One region of the Arthrobacter sp. SlRoot2-15 genome, then DNA from elsewhere that is predicted to be linked to it. Evidence: riboswitches for the same ligand, from Rfam matches in the RefSeq annotation. Region 1 holds a riboswitch; the other holds the start of a gene.
The links. A riboswitch is a leader RNA that binds a small molecule or an ion and turns the genes downstream of it on or off. The one in region 1 is predicted to bind thiamine pyrophosphate.
Positions count from the first base shown of each region.

Region 2: linked by a shared signal. The riboswitch ahead of thiO (glycine oxidase ThiO) and the one ahead of AC6I9V_RS09580 (ECF transporter S component) in region 1 are both predicted to bind thiamine pyrophosphate.

Region 1 is NZ_AP046058.1:2,097,101-2,101,908, reverse strand. Features, by position in the region: gene AC6I9V_RS09585 (ABC transporter ATP-binding protein) at 1-83, opposite strand, end outside; gene AC6I9V_RS09580 (ECF transporter S component) at 97-729, opposite strand; TPP riboswitch at 798-938, opposite strand; gene AC6I9V_RS09575 (heme-degrading domain-containing protein) at 1,016-1,564, shown strand; gene AC6I9V_RS09570 (DUF4235 domain-containing protein) at 1,606-1,869, shown strand; gene mnhG (monovalent cation/H(+) antiporter subunit G) at 1,921-2,319, opposite strand; gene AC6I9V_RS09560 (MrpF/PhaF family protein) at 2,309-2,587, opposite strand; gene AC6I9V_RS09555 (Na+/H+ antiporter subunit E) at 2,584-3,129, opposite strand; gene AC6I9V_RS09550 (Na+/H+ antiporter subunit D) at 3,126-4,736, opposite strand; gene AC6I9V_RS09545 (Na(+)/H(+) antiporter subunit C) at 4,733-4,808, opposite strand, start outside.
Region 2 is NZ_AP046058.1:2,850,964-2,855,771, forward strand. Features, by position in the region: gene AC6I9V_RS13190 (RNB domain-containing ribonuclease) at 1-993, opposite strand, end outside; gene AC6I9V_RS13195 (ferritin-like fold-containing protein) at 1,035-1,706, shown strand; gene thiE (thiamine phosphate synthase) at 1,703-2,413, opposite strand; TPP riboswitch at 2,440-2,560, shown strand; gene thiO (glycine oxidase ThiO) at 2,552-3,835, shown strand; gene thiS (sulfur carrier protein ThiS) at 3,832-4,068, shown strand; gene AC6I9V_RS13215 (thiazole synthase) at 4,074-4,808, shown strand, end outside.

The sequences.
Region 1 (4,808 bases):
GCCGGACGTGTCCGCCCGGCGTGCCGCCAGCCCCAGCCGCGGGCGGTGACCGCGGCGGGTCGTACGTCGTAGACAGAAGTCATGCGTGTGCGGGCATCAGGAGAACACGGGTTCCGATGCCGCCTTGCGGGACGCGAACGACGCGAGCACCCCGGTCTTGGCCAGCCCGCGGGTGGCCAGCCAGGACAGTCCGCCGGCGATCACGGCTCCAGAGACGGCGCAGAAGACGATGTAGGCGAACTTGTCACCGGTCTCGTAGGCGATGTTCCAGCCCCAGGGCAGGAAGGAGTCGTTGAGGCCGCAGAACAGGCCCGCGCCGGCGCCGGCAAGCAGGGACACCGGCAGGTTGAACCGCTTGTACAGGAACGCGGCGAAGACGAGCTCGGCGCCGAGGCCCTGCACGAAACCGGAGAACAGCACGGAGGCGCCGTATTGGGAACCCATGATCAGCTCACCCGTGGCGGCCACGGTTTCGCAGAACAGCGCTGCTCCCGGTTTGCGGATGACCAGCATGCCCAGCACCGCCGGGATCATCCAGCCGCCGGCGTAGAGCCCGGTCAGCGGCGGGTAGACCGCGTTCAGCGGCACGGCTACGAGGTTGGCGCCCTGGGACCAGGCCCAGAAAATCACGCCGCCGGCAACAGCAATCAACGCGGCCAGCACAATGTCGACCACACGCCAGCTGTATTTGCCGGTGGCCAGTGTCTGCTTTGCAGAAATATCAGTCATATCGTCCTCCTGAGGTACAGGAGGGGAGGGTGTTCCGGCTGCGCGCGGCTTCCGCCACGGGTGCCGGGCACCCTGAGAACTCGACTCCCTTGCGCCGGTACTAACCGGATCAGGTTCGAGGGTCTGCGGCTGTCCGCACTCTCAGCGCCCACCTGTGGATCCCCGGACTGCTCCGGATGGCCGACGGCGGCGCTCCCCTGTCGTATTTAAAATCACCCTTATGGGCTGGCCCAGTTTACACCCGTTGGGGTTGCGCAGCGGCAGAACGTAACGGAAGCTGAATCCCATGAGCGATGCACAAGCGCCTTCCCCCGACTACGACCCCGACTCCGCGGAACCGCAGCCGCCGGGATCCCTGGCCGCGCTCATCGGCCGGATCCTGACGGAAATCGATGAACTGCAGTTCGAGTCCTTCAGCAAGGACGACGCGCTGGAGCTCGGGTTCCTGCTGGTGGAGCTCGGCCGGCAGCGCAACCACCCCATCGCCATCGACATCACCAAGGGTGAGCAGGTGCTCTTCCACGCGGCCCTCGAGGGTGCCACCCCGGACAACGAGCGCTGGATCAGGGCCAAGCAGCGCACGGCCTCGCGGTATGAAGTCCCGTCGCTCCTCGTGGGACTCCGGGCCCGGGCTGCCGGGCGCAGGATCGAGGACAACGCCTGGTTCGACCAGCTGGAGTTTGCCGCCCACGGCGGCTCGTTCCCCGTCTACCTGCGCGGAACCGGCGCGGTGGGCACGGTCACGGTCTCGGGGCTGCCGCAGAAGGCCGACCACGAACTGGTGGTCGAGGCCCTGACCGAATTCCTCGGCCGTCGGGGCGCCAGGGGAGGCTAGGCTAGGGGAAGCCCTGTTCCCTCCCGCAAGGAGTACGCCGCATGAACATCTTCATCAAACTGCTTGGCACCGGCATCAGCCTCGTCGCCGGTTTTGTCGGCACCAAGGTGGTTGACACCGTCTGGGAAAAGACCACCGGCAACAAGCCGCCCAAGGGCCACGACGACGACGTTCCCACCACCCTGCGCCAGGCCCTGACCTTTGCCCTGATTTCGGCCTCGGTCAGCGCCATCATCCAGGTCCTCGCCAACCGCGGCACGCAGCGCGCGATCACCCGCTTCGCCAAGACCCAGGATCTGGTCTAAACCGCTTGGTCTAAACCGCCTCGTCCAGAGCGGCGGGTCCCGGCGGCGGCGTCACTCGACGTCGTCGTCGGTGAACCCGCTCTTGCCGGCCGCCTGCTGCACCACGGCCTCCAGCTCGTCCGCGCTGAGCAGCTCCGGGTGAAGGTGTTTGGTGCGGTAGCCGGCCCGGCCCACCATGTGGGCGGAGACCGGCACGGTCAGCAGCTGGAAGATCCATGCCACCACCAGCACCGGCCACACCCACCAGGTGCGCAGCTGCAGCCCCACCGCGCAGAGCAGCAGGAACAGCCCCAGCACCTGCGGCTTGGTCGCGGCGTGCATCCGGCTCATCAGGTCCGGGAACCGCAGCAGGCCGATCGCCGCGCCGAGGGACATCACCGCCCCGAGCACCATAAACACGGCCGAGACGGCGTCGATCACGGCGTCGGCGGGGAACGTCTCAGGATTCATTGGGCTGTTTCCTCCGGTCCGCCACAAAACGGGCCACCGTCACCGAGCCCACAAAGCCGATGATGGAGATGGCCACCAGCAGCATCAGGTTGTTCAGGTGCCGGTTCACGGCCATGTCGATGCACAGCGCCGCGCCGAGGATGGCGAGCAGCACGTCGGCGGCGAGCACCCGGTCCAGCAGCGAGGGCCCGCGCGCGATGCGGATGATCGCCCCGCCGGCGGCGAGGGACAGCACGACGGCGGTAATGGCCAGGACCAGGGGCATCATGCGCCCACCTCCTGTTGCAGGGCGGAGAGTTCGGCCTTGGTGCCCATGATCCGGATCAGCCCGGCCTCGGTGTCGCGGACTTCCTTGCGGAGCTTGGCGGCATCCTCGGCGTCGCGGACGTTGATGCCGTGGATGTAAAGCGTGGACGTGGAGCGGTCCACCTCCACCACCAGCGACCCCGGGATCAGCGAGATGACATGCCCGGTGGCCGTCACCAGCAGGTCGGAGTGGCTCCGGAGCGGGACGGCGACGACGGCGCTGATTACCCGCGGCCCCCGGACCACGGCCAGGAACAGCACCTGGAAGCTGGCCGCCACCACCTTGGCCAGGAACACCAGGGCGAACGGCACGGCACGCAGCACGTTGAAGCGGCCGCCCAGTTCCACCGGCGGCAGGTAGAACACCCGTGCCACCACCACGGCGATCAGGGCGCCGAAGAGCAGGTTGCCGGCGCTGAAGTCCTGCCAGAGGGCGCCCCAGACGATGACGAGCCAGACCAGCAGCGGCAGCTCCTGGCGCAGCGAGATCCGCTTGCGCGTCATTTTGCCCCCTCCTGCCGCTGCTGCGCGATCACCGGGGCCTGGGCCTCGTCCCCCAGCACGGCCTGGATGTAGGAGGACCGGTCGAGCATCTCGGAAGCCGATTGCCCGGCGACCTGGAACAGCGGCCCGGCGAAGACCGTCAGCGCCACTCCCAGCAGCACCAGCCCCAGCGTGGAGCCCATCATGGTGCGCGGCAGCAGGGTCACGTTCTGCTGGCCGACGCGGTCCCCGGCCGGCTGGCCGCCGGGGACGGCGAGCAGCACGGGATCCGGATGTTCGGCGTCCTCGGGCTTGCGCCAGAACGCGCGGTTCCAGACCCTGGCGACGGCCAGCAGGGTCAGCAGGCTGGTCAGCACGCCGCCGGCCACGAGGGCGTAGGCCAGCGGGGTCCCGAGGGCAACACCGGCCTGCAGCAGGCCCAGCTTGCCGAGGAAGCCGGAGAGCGGTGGGATGCCGGCCAGGTTCATGGCCGGCACGAAGAACAGCACGGCCAGCAGCGGCGAGAGTTTGGCCAGCCCGGCGATCCGGTCCACCGAGGAACTCCCGGCGCGGCGCTCGATCAGGCCGGTCACGAGGAACAGGCTGGTCTGGATGGTGATGTGGTGCGCCACGTAAAACACCGCGGCCGCGAGCCCCGCTACCGAGGACATGGCCAGGCCGAACACCATGTAGCCGATGTGGCTGACCAGGGTGAAGGACAGCAAACGTTTAATGTCGCTCTGCGCCAGGGCGCCCAGGATGCCCACCACCATGGTCAGCAGCGCCGCGACCATTAGCGGGGTATTGAAGGTGTCTCCAGGGAACAGCAGGGTTTCGGTGCGGACTATCGCGTAGACACCCACCTTGGTGAGCAGGCCGGCGAACACAGCGGTGACCGGGGCCGGCGCCGTCGGATACGAGTCGGGGAGCCAGAAACTCAGCGGGAACACGGCGGCCTTGATGCCGAATGCCACGAGCAGCAGCACGTGCAGGAGGTTTCGGGTCCCCTGGTCCACGTCGGCGAGCTTGATGGCGAGGTCCGCCATGTTGATCGTCCCGGTGGCGCCGTAGATCATGGCAATCGCGATCAGGAACAGCACCGAGGACACCACCGAGACCACCACGTAGGTCACGCCCGCGCGGATCCTGGGGCCCGTCCCGCCGAGGGTCATGAGCACGTAGCTGGCGGTCAGCAGGATCTCGAAGCCGACGTAGAGATTGAAGAGATCGCCGGAGAGGAAGGCGTTGGACACTCCCGCGACGAGGATCAGGTAGGTGGGGTGGAAGATCGACACGGGGGCGTCGCTGTCCCCGTCGGCCATGCCCTGGCCGGTGGCGTAGACCAGCACGGCGAGGCTGACGGCCGAGGACACCACCAGCATGAGCGAGGAGAACTGGTCCACCACCATCACGATGCCCCAAGGCGGCAGCCAGCCGCCGATGTTCACCGCCGCCGTGCCGCCTTCCCAGACGGAGGCCAGCAGCCAGCACTCCAGCAGCAGGGTCAGGGACAGCAGCGCAATGCTCACGGTCCGCTGCGCCCTGGAATGCCGGATAAGGAGGAAGGTCAGGGCGGCCCCGAGGATGGGGAGGACGACAGCGAGGGGGGCGAAGCTGGCGATGTTCACTTGGTCCCTCCGTCCGGGCCGGCGCCGATGTTTTGGGATCCGGGCTGTTCCTCCGCCGCGGCGTCCACGGCC
Region 2 (4,808 bases), 750 kb from region 1:
GCCGTCGAACGGGGTGTAGCCGGCGCCGCGGAAAAGCATGCCGGCCGAGTGGACGATCGCCAGCTGCCGGGGGTCCGTGGGGTCCAGGGTGCGCAGGTATTCCCCGTAGCTGATCTCCCCGTCCCACGGCTTGCCGAGCGCGCCGGTCTGGCGCCGGAAATGCCGCAGCGAACGCTCGTCCGGCGCGGGCATGGTGCGCAGGATGCCGACCTTGCCCCGGAGCATCAGCTCGGCCGCGGCCATGCCGGTCATCAGCGAGATCTGGGCGTTCCAGTCCTCCACCGGCAGCGGCGGGGCCGCGACAATCCGGTAGCCGCCGTCGGGCAGCTGCTCGATTTCCTGCTCCGGCATGTTCAGGCTGGCGCCGCCGCGCAAACGTTCCAGTTCCACCCGCTTGCTGCCGACTTCCTTCAGCAGCTGCAAGAGGGGGTCGGCGGTGCCGCCGTCGAGCTCGGCCTGCACCCCGTGGTAGCTGAGCTTGGCCCGGCTGCGGACCTGCGCCCGGCGCACCAGGACGGAGGACACCTCGGCGGCGGCATCGAGCTCGAACTCCCAGACGAAGGCCGCGCAGAGCTGGCCGGCCAGCAGGCTGCCGGCCGCCTCGCTGATGACTTCCGGATGCAGCGGGATCCGGCCCTCCGGCGTGTAGAACGTCTGGCCGCGGCGGCGGGTTTCGGCGTCGAGCGCGCTGCCTGGGGCGACGAAGGAGGGGACGTCCGCGATCGCGTAGAAGACTTTGTACCCGTCGCCGGCGCGGTCAATGAAGAGCGCCTGGTCCAGGTCCGTTGAGGAGGCCGGATCAATGGTCACAAACTCCACGTGGGTCAGGTCCAGGGCCGGCAGCTCGTGGCCTGCCACCGCTGCCTCGGCCTCGCGGAGCACCTCGTCCGGGAACGGGCCCGGCAGCTCCAGCGTGGTGCGCAGTGCGTTGAGCGACTGGGCCAGTTGGTTCTGCTGCTGGCGCACGCTTGGGGTCAGGCGATGATGAGACACGAAAATCAGGTTAGCCCGATTTTCGCCATTAGTCTTGGAGCATGAGCACTTCCCCGGCCAGCCCCGTCCGCGACCAGCATTTTCTCCGGGAGCTGCTGGGTGTGATGGCCTACGGGGAGCTCTCGGCCTTCGAACGGCTGTCTTCCGACGCCCGGTATTCGCCCACGCTGCATGACCGCGCCGTGCTGGGGAGCCTTGCCGTCACCGAGTTCCAGCACTACGAACTGGTCTGCGCGAAACTGGCGGAGCTCGGCGTCGACGCGGAGGAGGCCATGCTGCCGTTCCAGCCGTCCGTGGACCACTTCCATGAGCGCACCCGCCCCTCCGACTGGTACGAGTCGCTGATGAAGGCCTACGTGATCGACACGGTGTCCGCGGACTTCTACCGCCTGATTTCCGGCTACGTCGACGCCGGCACGGCCGCCCTGATCGAGCAGGTCCAGTCAGCCGAGGGCGCGACGGCAGTGCTGGGCGAACGGCTCAAGGCGGCGCTCGCGGATGATCCCCGGCTGGCTTCCCGGCTGGCCCTGTGGGCGCGGCGCCTGCTGGGCGAGGCGCTCACCCAGGCCCAGCGCGTCAGTGTGGACCGCGCCCTCCTGGGCGGTCTGGCCGGCGTGGACGAGGCCGGGGCAGGGGAACTGGTCCGCTCCCTGACTGCCGAGCTCGCCGCCGCCCACTCCCGCCGGATGTCCCAGCTGGGGCTCGCGGGTTAGCTGGACGCGGCGTCGGCATCCGCCCCCGCGTCGAGCGAGGCAAGCAGCGCGCGTGCCGCCCCGGCGGGATCGTCGGCCTCGGTGATCGCCCGGACCACCACGACCCGGCGGGCGCCCGCCTCCACCACCTGCTCCACGTTGCCCAGATCGATGCCTCCGATCGCAAACCACGGCACCACCCCGGCGACCCGGCCGCTGTCGCCGGCCTCGGCCCGTTCAATCGCCGCCGCGGCGTAGCGCACCAGGTCCAGCCCGACGGCGGCGCGGCCCGGCTTGGTGGGGGTCGCCCAGACCGGACCCACGCAGAAGTAGTCCAGCCCGCTCCGGCCCGGGGCCGCGGCGATGGCCGCGTCGACCTGTTCCGGGGTGTGCGTGGACATGCCGATCACGGTGCCCTTGCCCAGGAAATCCCGGGCCGCGGCGAAGGGAATGTCCTTCTGGCCGATATGGAAGACCGGCGCCCCGGCGAGCGAGGCGAGGTCGGCGCGGTCGTTCACGGCCCAGAGCCGGCCGTGCCGCTGCGCTACGGAGTGCAGGACCTCCAGGAGCTCGAGCTCCTCGGCCGCCTCCAGTGACTTGTCCCGCAACTGGATGATGTCCACCCCGCCGGCGAAGGCGGCGTCGACGAAGTACTCGAAGTCGCCGCGGCCCTTCCGGGCATCGGTGCACAGGTACAGGCGGGCGGTGGTGTGGACATCCTGGCTCATGCCCCAAGCCTAGTTCCTCTAAACTGGGCGCATACCGCGGGAGCCCGCGCGGGCCGTCACACGGCCGCCGGGCTGAGAGGGCGTCAGAGCCGACCGCTTGACCTGATCCGGCTAGTACCGGCGTAGGGAAGGAAACCTATGGACGCACCAGTCCCGCCATCGGCCGCCCCGGCGGACCCCTCAGCACACCGGTACGACGTCGCCGTGATCGGCGGCGGGGTGGTCGGCCACGGGATCGCCTGGGAGGCGCGGCGCTCGGGCCGTTCCGTGGCCCTGATCGATGACGCCCCCGGCAGCGGGGCCAGCTGGGCTGCCGCCGGCATGCTGGCCCCCGTCAGCGAACTCCACTACCAGGAGGAAGCGCTCCTGGCGCTCATGCTGGAGGCCGCCCGGCTGTGGCCGGGCTTCGCCGCCGGCCTGGACGGTGCCCTGGACGGCGGTACCGGGTCCGGCCCGGAAGGGGCGGGCGGCACGGGGTATCTCACGACGCCGACCCTCGCCGTCGGCGCGGATGCGGCGGACCGCCGGGCACTCGCGGACCTGCGGGCCGTGCAGCAGGCCTGCGGCCTCGCCGTGGAGCCGCTGACCGTGCGTGAGGCACGGGCCCGCGAGCCGCTGCTCAGCCCCGGCATCTCCTGCGCCCTCGACATACCCGCCGACCACCAGGTGGACCCGCGCCGGCTGCTGGGCAGGATCGGAGCGCTGCTGCGCGCGGACGCCCGGTTCGCGGCCGTGCCCCGCCGCGCCGACGGGCTGCTCTGGGACGGAGGCCGCGTCTCCGGCGCCAGCCTCGAAGGCGGCGGCGAGATCCGCGCAGACGAGACCGTCGTGGCCAACGGCCTCGGGGCGGCGGACCTGCAGGGCCTGCCCGGGGGACTCGCCCTGCCGCTGCGCCCGGTCTACGGGGACATCCTCCGGCTCCGTGTGCCGCCACGGCTCCGGCCGCTGCTGCGCTCCACCGTGCGGGGACTGGTCCGGGGGGTGCCGGTGTACATCGTCCCGCGGGAGGACGGCACGGTCGTGATCGGAGCGACCCAGCGGGAGGATGCGCCCACGGAGTCCGAGGCGGTGTCCGCCGGCGGCGTCTACCAGCTGCTCCGCGACGCCCAGCAACTGCTCCCCGCCGTCGCCGAACTCGAACTGCTTGAGGCCACGGCACGGGCCCGGCCGGGAACGCCGGACAATGCCCCGCTCCTGGGGCGCGTTCGCCGCCCCGGCTCCGGCGGCGACGTCGAGGGGCTGATCATCGCCACCGGCTTCTTCCGGCACGGCGTCCTGCTGACCCCGGTGGCCGCCGCGGTCTGCCGGGAGCTGCTGGACGGCCCGCCGGACCCGCGCTGGGCCGGGTTCCGCCCGGACCGCTTCTCCGCCCGCCGGGAATCAGCACAGGACTTTTCACCGAACGACAGGACAACAGCATGAATATCAGGCTCAACGGGGCACAGCACACCCTCGCCGACGGCGCCACGGTCAGCGCCCTGGTCAGCGTCGTCACCGGCCGGCCGCTGGCCGCCGACGGCCAGGCCACGGACGGCCGGAAGCTCGGCGTCGCCGTCGCCCGCAACGCCGAGGTGGTACCGCGCAGCCGCTGGCACGCGACGGCGCTCGCCGAGGGCGACGACGTCGAGCTCGTCACGGCAGTCCAGGGAGGATGAACACCATGGGAGAAACAGCACCGACCGCAACGCGGCAGACACGCCGGGATCCGCTGACGATCGACGGGGTGGAACTGGGCTCGCGGCTGATCATGGGGACCGGCGGCGCGCCGAGCCTGGACGGCCTCGGCACCGCCCTGGTGGCCTCCGGAACCGAACTCACCACGGTGGCAATGCGCCGCTACTGGCCGGCCGAAACCGGTTCGCTGTTCCAGTTGCTGGCGGAGCGGAACATCCGGGTGCTGCCCAACACCGCCGGCTGCTTCACCGCCCGGGACGCCGTCCTCACGGCCGAGCTGGCCCGGGAAGCACTCGAGACGGACTGGGTGAAACTCGAGGTGATCGCCGACGAGCACACGCTGCTGCCAGACGCCGTGGAACTCGTGGAGGCCACCGAACAGCTGGTGGCCCGCGGGTTTAAGGTCTTCGCCTACACGAACGATGACCCGGTGCTCGCCCTCCGGCTCGAACACCTCGGCGCGACCGCCGTGATGCCCCTCGGCGCCCCGATCGGCACCGGCCTGGGCATCCTGAACCCGCACAACATCGAACTGATCGTCTCCCGGGCGTCGGTGCCGGTGGTGCTCGACGCCGGCATCGGCACCGCCTCCGACGCGGCGCTCGCGATGGAACTGGGCTGCGACGCCGTGCTCCTCGCCACCGCCGTGACCCGCGCCCAGGACCCGGCGATGATGGGGGAAGCCTTCAAACACGCCGTCATCGCCGGCAGGCTTGCCCGG